Regions from separate parts of the Ramlibacter sp. bp-362 genome, predicted to be linked through region 1. Evidence: riboswitches for the same ligand, from Rfam matches in the RefSeq annotation. Region 1 holds a riboswitch; the other holds the start of a gene.
What was found. A riboswitch is a leader RNA that binds a small molecule or an ion and turns the genes downstream of it on or off. The one in region 1 is predicted to bind S-adenosylhomocysteine.
Positions count from the first base shown of each region.

Region 1 (7,614 bases):
CAACACGCCGCTGCAGCCCGCCACCCGCGCCGGCTGGCTGGCCTTCTACGGGCGCTCGCGGCTGTGCTGCATGCGCGACCGGCTCGCGCCTTCGGCCTCGGCGCTGCGCGAGGCGGTGGATGCCGTGGTGGAGGCGCTGCCGGTGCTGCTGGCCGACGCGCCGGCGCCGCGCCCGGCGCTGATCCACGGCGACCTCTGGCAGGGCAACTGGGACATGCTGGCCGACGGCTCCCCGGTGATCTTCGATCCGGCCGTGTCCTGCTCGGCGCCGGAGGCGGAGATCGCGATGATGGAGCTGTTCGGCAGCGCGCCGGCCGGCTTCCGCGCCGGCTACGAGGAAGCGGGCGGCCACTGGCCGGCGCCGCAGCGCATGCGCCTGTACCAGCTGTACCACCTGCTCAACCACGTGGTGCTGTTCGGCGGCGGCTATGCCACGCAGGCCCTGCGGGTCGCGCGGTCGCTGGCCTGACGCGGCCGGCGCCCGTGGTTTGCGGCATCATTGGACGGCAAGGAGACCGCATGGAGCACCCCGATCCCGAAACCCCGGCCGCCACGGCCGAACCCCGCAACGCCTTCCTGGAAGAGAAGGCCTTCAAGTCCCGCACGGTCCTGCTGTTCGGCGCGATCACCGACGGCTCCGCCAGCGAGATCGCCCGCCGCCTGATCGCGCTGGACGCCGATTCCATCGCCCCCATCGACATGCTGGTGAGCTCGCCCGGCGGCCACCTGGAGTCGGGCGACGCCATCCACGACATCATCCGCTTCATCGCCGCGCCGGTGAACATGATCGGCACCGGCTGGGTGGGCAGCGCCGCGACGCACCTGTACCTGTCGGTGCCCAAGGAGCGGCGCTTCTGCACGCCCAACACGCGCTTCCTGATCCACCAGCCGTCCGGCGGCGCCGGCGGGCCGGCGAGCGACATCGCCATCCACGCGCAGGAGATCATCAAGGCCCGCGAGCGGGTGGCGCGCACGATCGCCCGCGAGACCGGCCGCCCCTACGACAGCGTGCTGGAAGACATCGAACGCGACCGCTGGCTGTCGGCCGAGGAAGCGATCGACTACGGCCTGGTGGGCCGCATCATCCAGAGCAAGAGCGACATCAAGCGCTGAACGCGCGGCACAAGGCGAGGACCGCCGGCGCCTGGTTCATCGTGTAGAAGTGCAGCCCCGGCGCGCCCCCGCGCGCCAGGCGGTGGCACAGGTCCGCGACCACGTCGTGGCCGAAGGCCTTGATCGAGGCCGCGTCGTCGCCGAAGCTCTGCAGGCGCAGCCGGACCCAGCGCGGCACCTCGGCACCGCAGCTGTCGGAGAAGCGCAGCAGCTGGCTCGAGTTGGTGATGGGCATGATGCCCGGCACGATCGGCACGTCCACCCCCTGCCTGCGCGCCTCGTCGACGAAGCGGAAGTAGGAGTCCGCGTTGTAGAAGTACTGCGTGATCGCCGAATCGGCGCCCGCGCGCACCTTGCGCACGAAGGCGTCCAGGTCGGACTGCGGCGACTTCGCCTGCGGGTGGACCTCGGGATAGCAGGCCACCTCGATGCGGAAGGCGTCGCCGGTCTCCTCGCGGATGAAGGCGACCAGCTCGCTCGCGTACTGGAACTCGCCGCCCATGCCGTAGCCGCTGGGCAGGTCCCCGCGCAGCGCGACGAGGCGCTTCACGCCCATGGACTTCAGCTGCGCCAGCTGGTCGCGCACCCGCGAGCGCGTGGCGCCGATGCAGGAGAAGTGGGACGCCGCGTCCACGCCCTCGGCGAGGATCTCGCCGACGGTGGCGAAGGTGCCGGCATGGGTCGAGCCGCCGGCGCCATAGGTGACGGAACAGAACTCCGGTTTCAGCGCATAGAGCTGCTGGCGCGCCGCGCGCAGCTTCTCGCTGCCTTCCGGGGTTTTCGGGGGGAAGAATTCCAGGCTGATGGGAAGCATCAGTGGCTCCTCGGCTGTGCATGGATGAAGAATTCGCGGTTGCCGTCGCCGCCCGCGATGGGGCTGTCGAACCAGCCGGTGACAGCCAGCCCGAGCGGCGCGCAGCAATCGCGCAGCCGCTGCTCCACCTGCCGGTGGAGCGCGGGGTCGCGCACGAGGCCGCCCTTGCCGACCTGCGCCGGCTGCAGTTCGAACTGCGGCTTGGCGAGCATCAGCAGGTGCCCGCCCGGCTTCAGCAGCGGGACGAGCGCGGGCAGCACGAGCGTGAGCGAGATGAAGGAGAGGTCGCCAGTCACCAGGTCGAAGTCGCCACCGACCTGCTGCGCCGTGAGTTCACGGGCGTTCAGCTTCTCGATGGCGATGACGCGCGGATCGCGCCGCAGCCTCTCGTGCAGCTGCCCGTGGCCGACGTCCACGCCCGTCACGCGCGCGGCGCCGTGCTGCAGCAGGCAATCGGTGAAGCCGCCGGTGGACTGGCCCACGTCGAGGCAGGTCCAGCCGGTGACATCGAGCCCGGCCGCGCGCAGGGCGCCTTCCAGCTTCAGCCCGCCGCGCGAGACGTAGCGCGACTCGGCCGCGTCCAGCAGTTCCAGCGGGGCGGCTTGCGGCAGCTCGTCGCCGTTCTTGGCGACACGCTTCCAGGCCGCGCCGTCGAACCACTGCACGCCAGCCGCGATGAGGCGCTGCGCCTGCGAGCGGGAGGCGGCAAGGCCGCGTTCGACGAGCAATTGGTCGGCACGCATGGCGTAGGCCTGTCAGGAATGTTATCATCCCGGGCTTGACCCGGGATCCACCGTGGCGAGGCGCCGCCGTGGATTGCGGCTCAGGGCCGCAATGACATGGTCCCCGTCAATACCGATACGTGTCGGGCTTGTACGGACCGGCCTTGTCCACCCCGATGTACGCCGCCTGCGCGTCCGTCAATTCCGTCAGCTGCGCGCCCAGCTTCGAAAGCTGCAGCCGCGCGACCTTCTCGTCCAGCAGCTTGGGCAGCACGTAGACCTGGCCCACTTCGTAGTCGCCGGGCTTCGTGAACAGCTCGATCTGCGCCAGCGTCTGGTTGGCGAAGGACGAGGACATCACGTAGCTCGGGTGGCCGGTGCCGCAGCCCAGGTTCACCAGGCGGCCCTTGGCCAGCAGGATGATGCGCTTGCCGTCCGGGAAGATGATGTGGTCGACCTGCGGCTTGATCTCCTCCCACTGGTACTTCTCGAGCGACGCGACGTCGATCTCGTTGTCGAAGTGGCCGATGTTGCAGACGATCGCCTGGTCCTTCATCTTCACCATGTGCTCGTGGCGGATCACGTCGCGGTTGCCCGTCGTGGTCACGAAGATGTCGGCCTTGTCGGCCGCGTACTCCATGGTCACCACGCGGTAGCCTTCCATGGCGGCCTGCAGCGCGTTGATCGGGTCGATCTCCGTCACCCACACCTGCGCCGACAGCGCGCGCAGCGCCTGCGCCGAGCCCTTGCCCACGTCGCCGTAGCCGGCCACCAGGGCCACCTTGCCGGCGACCATCACGTCGGTCGCGCGCTTGATGCCGTCGACCAGCGACTCGCGGCAGCCGTAGAGGTTGTCGAACTTGCTCTTGGTGACCGAGTCGTTGACGTTGATCGCGCGGAACTTCAGCAGGCCCTTCCTGGCCATGTCCTGCAGGCGGTGCACGCCGGTGGTGGTCTCCTCGGTCACGCCGATGATCTGCGCCGACTTGCGGCTGTACCAGGTCGGGTCCTCGGCCAGCTTCTTGCGGATGGCCGCGTGCAGGATGCGCTCTTCCTCGGAGGAGTGCGTGTCGATCAGGGAGATGTCCTTCTCGCAGCGCTGCCCCAGGTGCATCAGCAGCGTCGCGTCGCCGCCGTCGTCCAGGATCATGTTGGGGCCCTCGCCCTCGCTGCCCTTGGGGCCGAAGTCGAAGATGCGGTGCGTGTAGTCCCAGTACTCCTCCAGCGACTCGCCCTTCTTGGCGAACACGGGCGTGCCGCCCGCGGCGATGGCGGCGGCGGCGTGGTCCTGGGTGGAGAAGATGTTGCAGGAGGCCCAGCGGACCTGGGCGCCGAGCGCCTGCAGCGTCTCGATCAGCACGGCCGTCTGGATCGTCATGTGCAGGCTGCCGGTGATGCGGGCGCCCTTCAGCGGCTGGCTCTTCGCGAACTCCTCGCGGATCGCCATGAGGCCGGGCATCTCGGTCTCGGCAATGCGGATTTCCTTGCGGCCCCAGTCGGCGAGCGACAGGTCGGTGATGGCGCAGTCCTGGGCGGGGACGGGCTTGAGAACGGCGTTCATGGTGGCTCCGGGATCTGATGGTGGATGGCCCACGCTCGCCGGAGGTCTCACCGCACGGACAGCGTGGGTGAGCGTCGTTGCAATGGATTGCCGAGCCTCGCGTCCTGGGCGGACGCTGCAACGCTCCTCGGTTGGGGCGAATTATAGCGATTGCCCCCCGCGCGCTCCTCCCCGGGCGCCGTCATGCCGAGCTCTCCCGGTGAGAAAAAATACAGCTCGTACCGTCAGCTGTCGCTGGGGCTGGAGCCGGCAGCACTGTACCGTTTGCAGTAAACTTTCGGGCACGACTTCCCTGGTGGCTTCGGCTGCCAGGCGCACGGCCCCTCACGGGGCCGTTGCTTTTTGGGGCGGAGAAATGAACGAGAAGCGGCTCCGGACCATCGTCTACATCGACGGCTTCAACTTCTACTACGGGCTGCTCAAGGGTACCCCGTACAAGTGGCTCGATCTCCAGGTGCTGTTTCGCAGGGTGCTGAGCGAACGGAACCAGGTGGTCGCCATCAAGTACTTCACCGCCCGGGTGCAACCATCTCCAGCGAATCCCCGGGTCCACACACGGCAAGACACCTATCGGTGCTGGGGCTGATCACGCCCGGTGCACCTGTGCGCAAGACGTCCACGCAGTTGAAGCAGTACGCGGACTTCGTCCGGCCGATTCGCCTCGCTGCATTGCAGGAGAGTCAGCTCCCCTCGCCCGTTCCCGGCACAAGGATCACCAAGCCGGCGAGTTGGTGAAGGCTGGTGACGGAAGAGAAGCCCGCAAGAGGTTCCACGCCCATCTCTGGCCCCGGCAGGTTTTCGACCCGCTCCGCTTCGCCGTTGGTGCTCTCGCCGCCCCACGGCGCGCCCGGGAACCGTTACAAACGCGCATGGCCGCCGCCGGACCCCCCACGCCCCCCATCGAGCCCATGCTCGCAAAGATCGCCGATGCGCTGCCCACCGAGGCCGGCTTCCTGTTCGAGCCCAAGTGGGACGGCTTCCGCGCCCTCGTCTTCCGCGGCGCCGAGCAGACCTACCTGCAAAGCCGCGACCTGCGGCCGCTCAACCGCTACTTCCCGGAGCTGGAGAAGGCCCTGCACGAGGCGCTGCCGAAAGGCTGCGTGCTCGATGGCGAGATCGTCGTCGCCACGCCCTCGGGCCTGGACTTCGACGCGCTGCAGATGCGCCTGCATCCCGCCGCGTCGCGCGTGGCGAAGCTCTCCAAGGAGACGCCCGCCAGCTTCGTCGCCTTCGACCTGCTGGCCGCGGGCGGCAAGTCGACCATGGCGCTGACGCAGGGCGAGCGGCGAACGCGGCTGGAGCGGCTGCTCGGGCAGGCCAAGCCGCCGCTGCACCTGACGCCCGTCACGCGCGACCGCGCCGAGGCGGAGAAATGGCTGCAGGAGTTCGAGGGCGCCGGACTCGACGGCGTGATCGCCAAGCTGGAGTCCGCGACCTACCAGCCGGGCAAGCGGGCGATGCTCAAGATCAAGCACGTGCGCAGCGCCGACTGCGTGGTCGCCGGCTTCCGCTGGTACAAGGACCGCGACGACGCCGTCGGCTCGCTGCTGCTGGGCCTCTACGACGACGGCGGCGTGCTGCAGCACGTCGGCGTGACCTCGTCCTTCACGATGGCGATGCGGCAGGAGCTGGCGAAGGAGCTGGAGCCGCTGCGCAAGGGCGCGCTGGAGAACCACCCCTGGCGCGAATGGGCCGGCGCCAGCGTCGGCGATGCGCAGCGCATGCCCGGCGCGCAGAGCCGCTGGAGCGGCGGCAAGGACCTGAGCTGGGAGCCGCTGCGGCCCGAGCGCGTCTGCGAGGTCAAGTACGACCACCTGCAGGGCAACCGCTTCCGCCACGCCGCCGTGTTCCTGCGCTGGCGTCCCGACAAGCCGCCCCAGGACTGCCGCTACGACCAGCTGGAGGTGACGACCCCGTTCGAGCTGGCGAAGGTGTTCGGGGCCTGAAGCGGAAAAAGGGGCCGAAGCCCCTTGTTGCCGGTCCTGCGCTCAGTCGACGTTCTTCCTGCCCTTGTTGTCCTTGTCGTGGCCCTTGGCCTTGCCCTTGCCGTGCTTGCCCGGGCCGTCCGCATTGATCTGGCTGGCGACGGAGCCGGCGCTGATCGCGGCGTTGCCGCCGGCGCCTGCGCCCGCAGCGGCAACGCCGCCGAGGGTCGTGGTCGTGCTGCCGGACCCGCTGGCGCCTGCCGTGGTGTTGCTCGTCGTGGCGGTGTTCTGCGTGGCCGACGTGGTCTGGTTGGTCGTCCCGCTCGGGCTGATGACGACGTTGCTGTGCGGCAGCGCCCTGAACGTGGCATCCGTGTCCACCGACGTGCTGGCCGTGGGAGCCACCGACTGGGCGGCGGTGGTGCTGGTGGTGCTGCCGGCCGTGCCGGTCGTGCTACCGCTGTCGCCCACCTGGGTGTTGCTCGTCGTCGCGGTGTTCTGCGTGGCCGACGTGGTCTGGTTGGTCGTGCCGCTGGGGCTGATGGTCACGGTGCTGTGCGGCAGGGCCCGGAAGGTCGCGTCGGTGTCGACCGAGGTGCTCGCACTGGGGGCCACCGACTGGGTGGACAGCGTGCTGGTGCCGCTCGTGGCCGTGTTGCCGGTTTGCGCCAGGACCGAGCCGCCGGAGACGGCGAAGACTGCAGCAGCGATGAGGCCGAGTTTGGATTTGTTCATGGGTCATGCTCCTAGGTTGGATGACCAATGTTTGGGGGCCTGCGCGGCCGGAGGTGTCGGTTGCGGGACGGAACGGTCGACGGCCTTTTCCTACGGGCCCACCCGTGCCTCATCCGACACTCCGGGTCGGATCCGGCCTCTGATCAGGGCACCGGGTGGTCCGCCAGCGGCGGCGCGATGTCCTCCAGCGAGCGGCGTTCCGCGGCGACGGCCCAGCGCCAGGCGATGGCCGCGGCGATCACCACCAGCACCGCGCCGAGCAGGTAGCCGGCGAACACGTTCGCGCGGCTGCCGCTCGCGATCAGCGCGCCGAACAGCGCCGGCGCCGCAAAGCCGCCGACGCCGGTGCCGACCGCGTAGAAGATCGAGATCGCCAGCGCCCGCATCTCCAGCGGGAACACCTCGCTCACGGTCAGGTACGCGGAACTGGCGGCCGCCGAGGCGAGGAAGAACACGGCCGACCAGCACAGCGTCATCGTCGTTGCGTCCAGCCACCCCTGCACGAAGCCCACGCCGGTGAGCGCGAGCGTCACGCCCGAGAGCGCATAGGTCGCGGCGATCATCTGCCGCCGTCCCCAGTGGTCGAACAGCGGGCCCAGCAGCAGCGGCCCGAGGAAGTTGCCCAGCGCGAAGGGCAGGATGAACAGCCCCACCTGCTCCGCCGCCACGCCGTAGAAGCGCGTGAGCACCAGCGCGTAGGTGAAGAAGATCGCGTTGTAGAAGAAGGCCTGGGAGATCATCAGC
Region 1 is NZ_JBUDXE010000020.1:11,161-18,774, forward strand. It holds gene ACY0MJ_RS20240 (fructosamine kinase family protein) at 1-469, shown strand, start outside; gene ACY0MJ_RS20245 (ATP-dependent Clp protease proteolytic subunit) at 520-1,113, shown strand; gene metF (methylenetetrahydrofolate reductase [NAD(P)H]) at 1,103-1,930, opposite strand; gene ACY0MJ_RS20255 (TlyA family RNA methyltransferase) at 1,927-2,670, opposite strand; gene ahcY (adenosylhomocysteinase) at 2,777-4,210, opposite strand; S-adenosyl-L-homocysteine riboswitch at 4,273-4,345, opposite strand; partial or broken gene ACY0MJ_RS20265 (6-hydroxy-3-succinoylpyridine hydroxylase) at 4,566-4,674, shown strand; gene ACY0MJ_RS20270 (ATP-dependent DNA ligase) at 5,080-6,156, shown strand; gene ACY0MJ_RS20275 (hypothetical protein) at 6,199-6,870, opposite strand; gene ACY0MJ_RS20280 (MFS transporter) at 7,014-7,614, opposite strand, start outside.

Region 2 (7,614 bases), on a different contig from region 1:
AGGGACGCTCTTCTTCTACCTGGACGAATACGCGAAGGACCAGCCCAAGGACCTGCTGTCGGTGCTGACGGTCACCGGCGAATGGCTCACCCACGCGCTGAAGAAGCACTCCACGCTGGTGGAGAAGAACATCGACGCCTTGGCCAACCTGCTGCAGTTGAACAAGGCGGAGCGCGCCCTGCTGCTGTACGGAACGCTGGCGCGCTACCAGCGCGACCTGCGCAGCCTCTTGGTGGAGTTCAAGGTGAACAACGCGCCGGAGGCCTACGCGGCGATCGCGGAGGTCGCCGGCGTCAATGCCGCCGACGTGGGCGAGGCGCTGCGCGCCGGCTCGCGGCTGGAGCGCATCGGGCTGGTGGAGAACCTGATCTCCGAGCACAACATCACCGACCTAGCGGACCTGATGAAGGTCAGCGAGAAGCTGCCGCCCGTGCTGATGCGCGAATACCGCGACCAGAACGAGCTGATGGCGGTCTTCACGCGGCCCTCGGCCAAGAGCACGCTGACGCTGGACGACTTCGGCTTCGTCGCCGAGGATGCCCGCGTGCTGCGGGCGCTGCTGCGCAACGCCACGGACCGCAAGGAGCCCGGCGTGAACGTGCTGTTGTACGGGCCGCCCGGCACGGGCAAGACCGAGCTGGCCAAGGTCGTCGCGCAGGCGGCGGGGCTGGAGCTGTTCGAGGTGGAGTACGCCGACCGCGACGGCAATTCGCTGTCGGGCCGCGACCGCTACCGTTCGCTGCAGATCGCGCAGGTGTTCCTCAAGGGCAGCGCCCAGGCGGCGCTGCTGTTCGACGAGGTGGAGGACGTGTTCCCGCCGATCTCCAGCGAGGCGGCGCAGATGATGGCGCGCGCCGAGCACGTGGTGGCGCCGCCTTCGGGCAGCGTCAGCGGCAAGGCCTGGGTGAACCAGATCCTGGAGACCAACCCGGTGCCCACGATCTGGGTCACCAACCGCATCGAGCAGATCGATCCGGCCTTCCGCCGGCGCTTCGCCTACCACCTGGAGCTGAAGTCGCCGCCGCCAGGCGCCCGCGAAGGGCTGGTGCGCAAGACGCTGGAAGGGGTGGACGTCTCGCCGGGCTTCGTCGCCAAGCTGACCGAGCGCAAGGGCCTCACGCCGGCGCAGATCCGCACGGCGGCGCGCTTCGCCGGGCTGGCGGCGGCCGAGGGCGTCGCGGCCGAGGAACTGATCGAGCGTCAACTGCGCAACGCCGACCGCGCGCTCGGCACGCGCAGCTCCGACGGCGCGCTCCGGCCCAGCGTCACGACCTACGACCTGGACATGCTCAACGTGGAATCGCGCTTCGAGGTGCCGCGCATCGTCGAGGCGCTGAAGGCCCGCGGCCACGGCACGCTGTGCTTCTACGGCGCGCCCGGCACGGGCAAGACGGCGCTGGCCGAGCACATCGCCCGCAGCCTCGACCGGCCGCTATTGGTCAAGCAGGCGAGCGACCTCATGAGCAAGTTCGTAGGCGAGACCGAACAGAACATGGCGGCGATGTTCCGCGAGGCCGAGGCCGAGAAGGCGGTGCTGCTGCTGGACGAGGCCGACAGCTTCCTGCAGGACCGCCGCGGCGCCCAGCGCACCTACGAGGTGACGGAAGTCAACGAGATGCTGCAGGGCATGGAGCGCTTCGCCGGCATCTTCATCTGCACCACCAACCTGATGGACCGCATCGACCAGGCGGCGCTGCGGCGCTTCGCCTTCAAGATCCGCTTCAAGCCGCTGACGGCGGCGCAGCGGGAGAAGATGTTCGTGACCGAGGCGCTGGGCGGGGATGCGGCGGCGCTGAGTGCGGAAGCCGTCGCGCGGCTGGCGAAGCTGGACCAGCTGTGCCCGGGGGACTTCGCCGCGGTGAAGCGGCAGGTGGACATCCTGGCGGCGCAGATCACGCCGGAGGAATTCCTGGAGCAGCTGGAGGCGGAGCACCGGATCAAGCCGGAGGTGCGGGAGGCGCGGAGTATCGGCTTCACGTAGGGTGGCGGCGGCGCGCCGCCGGCAGGTGAGCGAACGCGAACCCCACCGTCTTCACGCCATCGCCTGCAACACGTCGACGACCCCCGCCCCGTACTTCTCCAGCTTCGCCGCCCCGATCCCGCTCACCCCCTCCAGCTCCCGCACCGACCGCGGATCCAGGGCCGCGATCGCCGCCAGCGTACTGTCGTGGAAGATCACGTAGGCCGGCAGGTTGTGCGCCTTCGCCACCTCCGCCCGCCAGGCCTTCAGCACCGCGAAGCGCTGCTGCGCCTGCGAGTCCAGCGCCGCGGCCACCGCGGGCGTCGCCTTCTCGCCGCGCTCGCGCTTGCGCGAGCGCCCCGGCGGCAGGCCGACCGATTCGCGCAGCAGCACCTGGCGCTCGCCGCGCAGCACCGCGCGCGAATCCGCGGTGAGGTGCAGCGTGTTGAACGCCGACGCGTCCACCGCCAGCGCGCCGGTGGCGATCAGCTGGCGCAGCACCCCGCGCAGCTGCTGCTCCGAGAACGCCGCGCCGATGCCGAAGGTGGAGAGACGCTGGTGCCCGAACTGGTTCACCTTGTCGGTCACCTTTCCGCGCAGGACGTCCATGATGTGCCCGGCGCCGAAGTGCAGGCCGTTGGCCTGCTGCACGCGGTAGATCGTGGACAGCAGCATGCGCGCGGCTTCCGTGCCGTCCCACATGGCCGGCGGGTGCAGGCAGTTGTCGCAGTTGCCGCAGGGTTCGGACGCCTCGCCGAAATAGGCCAGCAGCCGCACGCGCCGGCAGTCCGTCGCCTCGGCCAGCGCCAGCAGGGCGTCGAGCTTGCCGCGCAGCACCTGCTTGAACTCGTCGGGCGCGGGGCTCTCGTCGATCATGCGGCGCTGGTTCACGACGTCCTGCAGGCCGTAGGCCATCCAGGCGTCGGAAGGCAGGCCGTCGCGGCCGGCGCGTCCGGTCTCCTGGTAGTAGCCCTCGATGTTCTTGGGCAGGTCGAGGTGGGCGACGAAGCGCACGTCCGGCTTGTCGATGCCCATGCCGAAGGCGATGGTGGCCGTCATCACGATGCCGTCCTCGCGCAGGAACCGGTCCTGGTGGCGCTGGCGCACGTCGGCGTCCAGCCCCGCGTGGTAGGGCAGGGCGTCCATGCCTTCCTTGCAAAGGACCTCGGCGATCTCCTCCACGCGCTTGCGCGACTGGCAGTAGACGATGCCCGACTCGCCCGCGTGCTCGCGCTCGATGAAGCGCAGCAGCTGCAGCGTGGCGTCCTTCTTCTCGGCGATCGTGTAGCGGATGTTGGGCCGGTCGAAGCTGCTGATGAAGGTGCGCGCCCGCTCCAGCTGCAGGTGCTGCACGATGTCGGCGCGGGTGGTCGCGTCCGCCGTGGCCGTGAGCGCGATGCGCGGCACGCCGGCGTAGCGCGCGTGCAGGATCGCGAGCGCGCGGTACTCGGGCCGGAAGTCGTGGCCCCACTGGCTGACGCAATGCGCCTCGTCGATGGCGAAGAGCGACAGCTTGCCGGCCTCGTGCAGCGCGTCGAGCTGCGCCAGGAAGCGCGGCGTGGTCACGCGTTCCGGCGCGGCGTAGAGCAGCGTCAGCTCGCCGCGGGCGAGGCGCCGCTCGACGGCGTTGGCCTCCTCGCCCGTGAGCGTGGAGTTGAGGAAGGCGGCCTGCACGCCGAGCTCGTGCAGGGCGCCCACCTGGTCGTGCATCAGCGCGATCAGGGGCGACACGACGATGGTGGTGCCCTGGCCGGCCTGCTGGCGCGCGAGCGCCGGCACCTGGTAGCACAGCGACTTGCCGCCGCCGGTGGGCATGAGCACCAGCGCATCGCCGCCGGCGATGACGTGGTCGACGATCTCGGCCTGGGCGCCGCGGAAGGCGGCATAGCCGAAGACGTCCTTGAGGATGGAAAGTGCGGGTGACAAGGGGCCGATTGTCCCGGATGGCCCGTGCTCAACGCCTTGTCCCTAAAATCAGCCGACCATGAAACCTGTGATCTATACCCGTGGACAGGCCCTGCCGGGCCTGCTGGAGCAGCGCATCCTGGTGCTGGACGGCGCCATGGGCACCATGATCCAGCGTTTCAAGCTGTCGGAGGCGGATTTTCGCGGCGAACGGCTCCGCGAGCACCCCAAGGACCTGAAGAACAACAGCGACCTGCTGGTGCTGACCCGGCCCGACGTGGTGCGCGACATCCACGAGGGCTACCTCGCGGCCGGCGCCGACATCATCGAGACCAACACCTTCGGCGCCAATGCGATCGCCCAGGACGACTACGGCCTGGCGCCGCTGGCGCGCGAGATGAACCTGGCCGCGGCGAAGCTGGCGCGGGTGGCCGCCGACAAGTTCGCGACGCCCGAGAAGCCGCGCTTCGTCGCCGGCGCCCTGGGCCCGACGCCGCGCACGGCCAGCATCAGCCCGGACGTGAACGACCCGGGCGCCCGCAACGTGGACTTCGAGACGCTGCGCGCGGCCTACCACGAGCAGGTCGAAGGGCTGCTGGAAGGCGGCGTGGACCTGCTGCTGGTCGAGACCATCTTCGACACGCTCAACGCCAAGGCGGCGCTGTTCGCGATCGAGGAAGTGTTCGCCGCCACGGGCGAGCGCCTGCCGGTGGTCATCAGCGGCACGGTGACCGACGCGTCGGGCCGCATCCTGAGCGGCCAGACCGTCAGCGCCTTCTGGTACAGCGTGCGCCACGCGCGTCCGCTGGCCGTCGGCCTGAACTGCGCGCTGGGCGCGGCGCTGATGCGCCCCTACATCCAGGAGCTGAACCGCATCGCGCCCGACACCTTCATCAGCTGCTACCCGAACGCCGGCCTGCCCAACCCCATGAGCGAAACGGGCTTCGACGAGAAGCCCGAGGACACCTCGCGCCTGCTGCGCGAGTTCGCGGCGGACGGGCTGGTCAACATCGTGGGGGGCTGCTGCGGCACGACGCCGGAGCACATCGCGGCCATCCGCGAGCAGGTGGAGCCGCTGGCGGCGCGCAGCGTGAAGCGCGACTTCTTCTACAAGGAAGCGGCCTGAGAACCAGGGTGGCCGGCGGGCGGTAACCCACCGGCCCCTTGCCGCGGGCTTCGGCTGGTAAGCCTCGCCCTACAGCCTCCACTGTGCCTGCGAGCGCCCGGAAAGTCTTGCTGATCTTTCTGCGGCATCCAGGCGATTCCAGGAAAACCTTCTGTTCTTGGTATCCTGCTCCGATAATCGGACGCCATGGACGCCATCGACCGGAAAATCCTCAAGGTCCTGCAGCAGGACGCCCGCGCCAGCCTGCAGCAGGTCGGCCAGGCCGTGGGCCTGAGCGCCTCGCCCTGCTGGGAGCGCATCAAGAAGATGGAGCTCGCCGGCGTGATCGAGGGCTACACCGTCCGGCTGAACCCGCAGGCGCTGGGGCTCAACGACACGGTGATGGTCCAGGTGACGCTGGACAGCCACTCCGACAACACGCTGGAGAAGTTCGGCGAGACGCTGGCGGCGATCCCCGAGGTGATCGAGGCCTATCTCGTCTCCGGCGAGTACGACTACCTGCTGCGCGTGGCGGTGAAGGACACGCGCGACTACGAGCGGCTGCTGCGCGAACGGCTCTACAAGATCAAGGGCATCCGGCACAGCATGTCGAGCTTCGTGCTGCGCACGCTGAAGAAAGCCGATTTGCCGCTTTAGGTGCGGTGGGGTTCGCCACAGGCTAAAATCACCCCCTGCTCAAGGAGCGCTGCAGCCATGCACAGCCATGGTCAGGCTTGAGATGGACCCCAACCGCGCTCACTTTGGACCAACCCGAGGTGAGTGAATGCCAGAGCAGACCTCCGTTCCCCCCATGAAACTCGCCGGCCTCGAGCCGGTGGACATCGGCGCGGGCAGCTTGTTCGTCAACATCGGCGAACGCACCAATGTCACCGGCTCCAAGGCCTTCGCCCGCATGATCCTCGCGGGCCAGTTCGAGGAGGCGCTGGCCGTGGCGCGGCAGCAGGTCGAGAACGGCGCCCAGGTGATCGACGTGAACATGGACGAGGCCATGCTGGACAGCAAGGCCGCCATGGTGCGCTTCCTCAACCTGATCGCCAGCGAGCCCGACATCGCCCGCGTGCCGATCATGATCGACTCCTCCAAGTGGGAGGTGATCGAGGCCGGCCTGCGCTGCATCCAGGGCAAGGGCATCGTCAACTCGATTTCCATGAAGGAGGGCGAGGCCGAGTTCAAGCGGCAGGCCACGCTGGTCAAGCGCTATGGCGCCGCGGCCGTGGTGATGGCCTTCGACGAGCAGGGCCAGGCGGATACCTACCAACGCAAGATCGACATCTGCGCCCGCGCCTACCGCATCCTGGTGGACGAGGTCGGCTTCCCGCCGGAAGACGTGATCTTCGACCCCAACATCTTCGCGATCGCCACCGGCATCGAGGAGCACAACAACTACGCCGTGGACTTCATCGAGGCCACGAAGTGGATCAAGCAGAACCTGCCGGGCGCCAAGGTGTCCGGCGGCGTCTCCAACGTCAGCTTCTCCTTCCGCGGCAACGACCCGGTGCGCGAGGCGATCCACACGGTGTTCCTGTACCACGCGATCAAGGCGGGCATGGACATGGGCATCGTCAACGCCGGCATGGTCGGCGTGTACGACGAGGTCGAGCCGGTGCTGCGCGAGCGCGTGGAAGACGTCGTGCTGAACCGTCGCCCCGACGCCGGCGAGCGCCTGGTGGAGATCGCCGAGCAGGCCAAGGGCGCCGCGAAGGACGAGGGCAAGAAGAACGAGTGGCGCCAGCAGCCGGTGGAGCAGCGCCTCGCGCACGCGCTGGTGCACGGCATCACCGACCACATCGTCCCCGACACGGAGGAGATGTACCAGAAGGTGCTCGCCTCGGGCGGGCGGCCGCTGCACGTGATCGAAGGGCCGCTGATGGACGGCATGAACATCGTGGGCGACCTGTTCGGCGCCGGCAAGATGTTCCTGCCGCAGGTGGTGAAGTCCGCCCGCGTGATGAAGCAGGCCGTGGCGCACCTCATCCCCTACATCGAGGCGGAGAAGAAGGCGCAGGAAGCGGCGGGCGAGGACGTCCGCGCCAAGGGCAAGATCGTCATCGCCACCGTGAAGGGCGACGTGCACGACATCGGCAAGAACATCGTGACCGTCGTGCTCCAGTGCAACAACTTCGAGGTGGTCAACATGGGCGTGATGGTGCCCTGCCACGAGATCCTGGCGAAGGCCAAGGTCGAGGGCGCGGACATCGTCGGCCTCTCGGGGCTGATCACGCCCTCGCTGGAGGAGATGCAGTACGTCGCCGGCGAGATGCAGAAGGACGACTACTTCCGCGTGAAGAAGATCCCGCTGCTGATCGGCGGCGCGACCTGCAGCCGCGTGCACACGGCCGTGAAGATCGCGCCGAAGTACGAAGGCCCGGTCGTGTACGTGCCGGACGCCTCGCGCAGCGTCAGCGTCGCGCAGAGCCTGCTGTCCGACCAGGCGGCGAAGTACATCGCCGAGGTCAACGCCGACTACGAGAAGGTGCGGCAGCTGCACGCGACCAAGAAGCAGGTGCCCCTGTGGCCGCTGGCCAAGGCGCGCGCCAACAAGACGCCGGTGGACTGGACGAACTACGTGCCGCCCAAGCCCAAGTTCATCGGCCGGCGCGTGTTCAGGAACTACGACCTCTCC
Region 2 is NZ_JBUDXE010000002.1:351,268-358,881, forward strand. It holds gene ACY0MJ_RS04175 (ATP-binding protein) at 1-1,981, shown strand, start outside; gene recQ (DNA helicase RecQ) at 2,033-3,886, opposite strand; gene ACY0MJ_RS04185 (homocysteine S-methyltransferase family protein) at 3,945-4,991, shown strand; gene ACY0MJ_RS04190 (Lrp/AsnC family transcriptional regulator) at 5,178-5,627, shown strand; S-adenosyl-L-homocysteine riboswitch at 5,663-5,735, shown strand; gene metH (methionine synthase) at 5,755-7,614, shown strand, end outside.
Region 2: another riboswitch for S-adenosylhomocysteine. It lies ahead of metH (methionine synthase); the one in region 1 lies ahead of ahcY (adenosylhomocysteinase).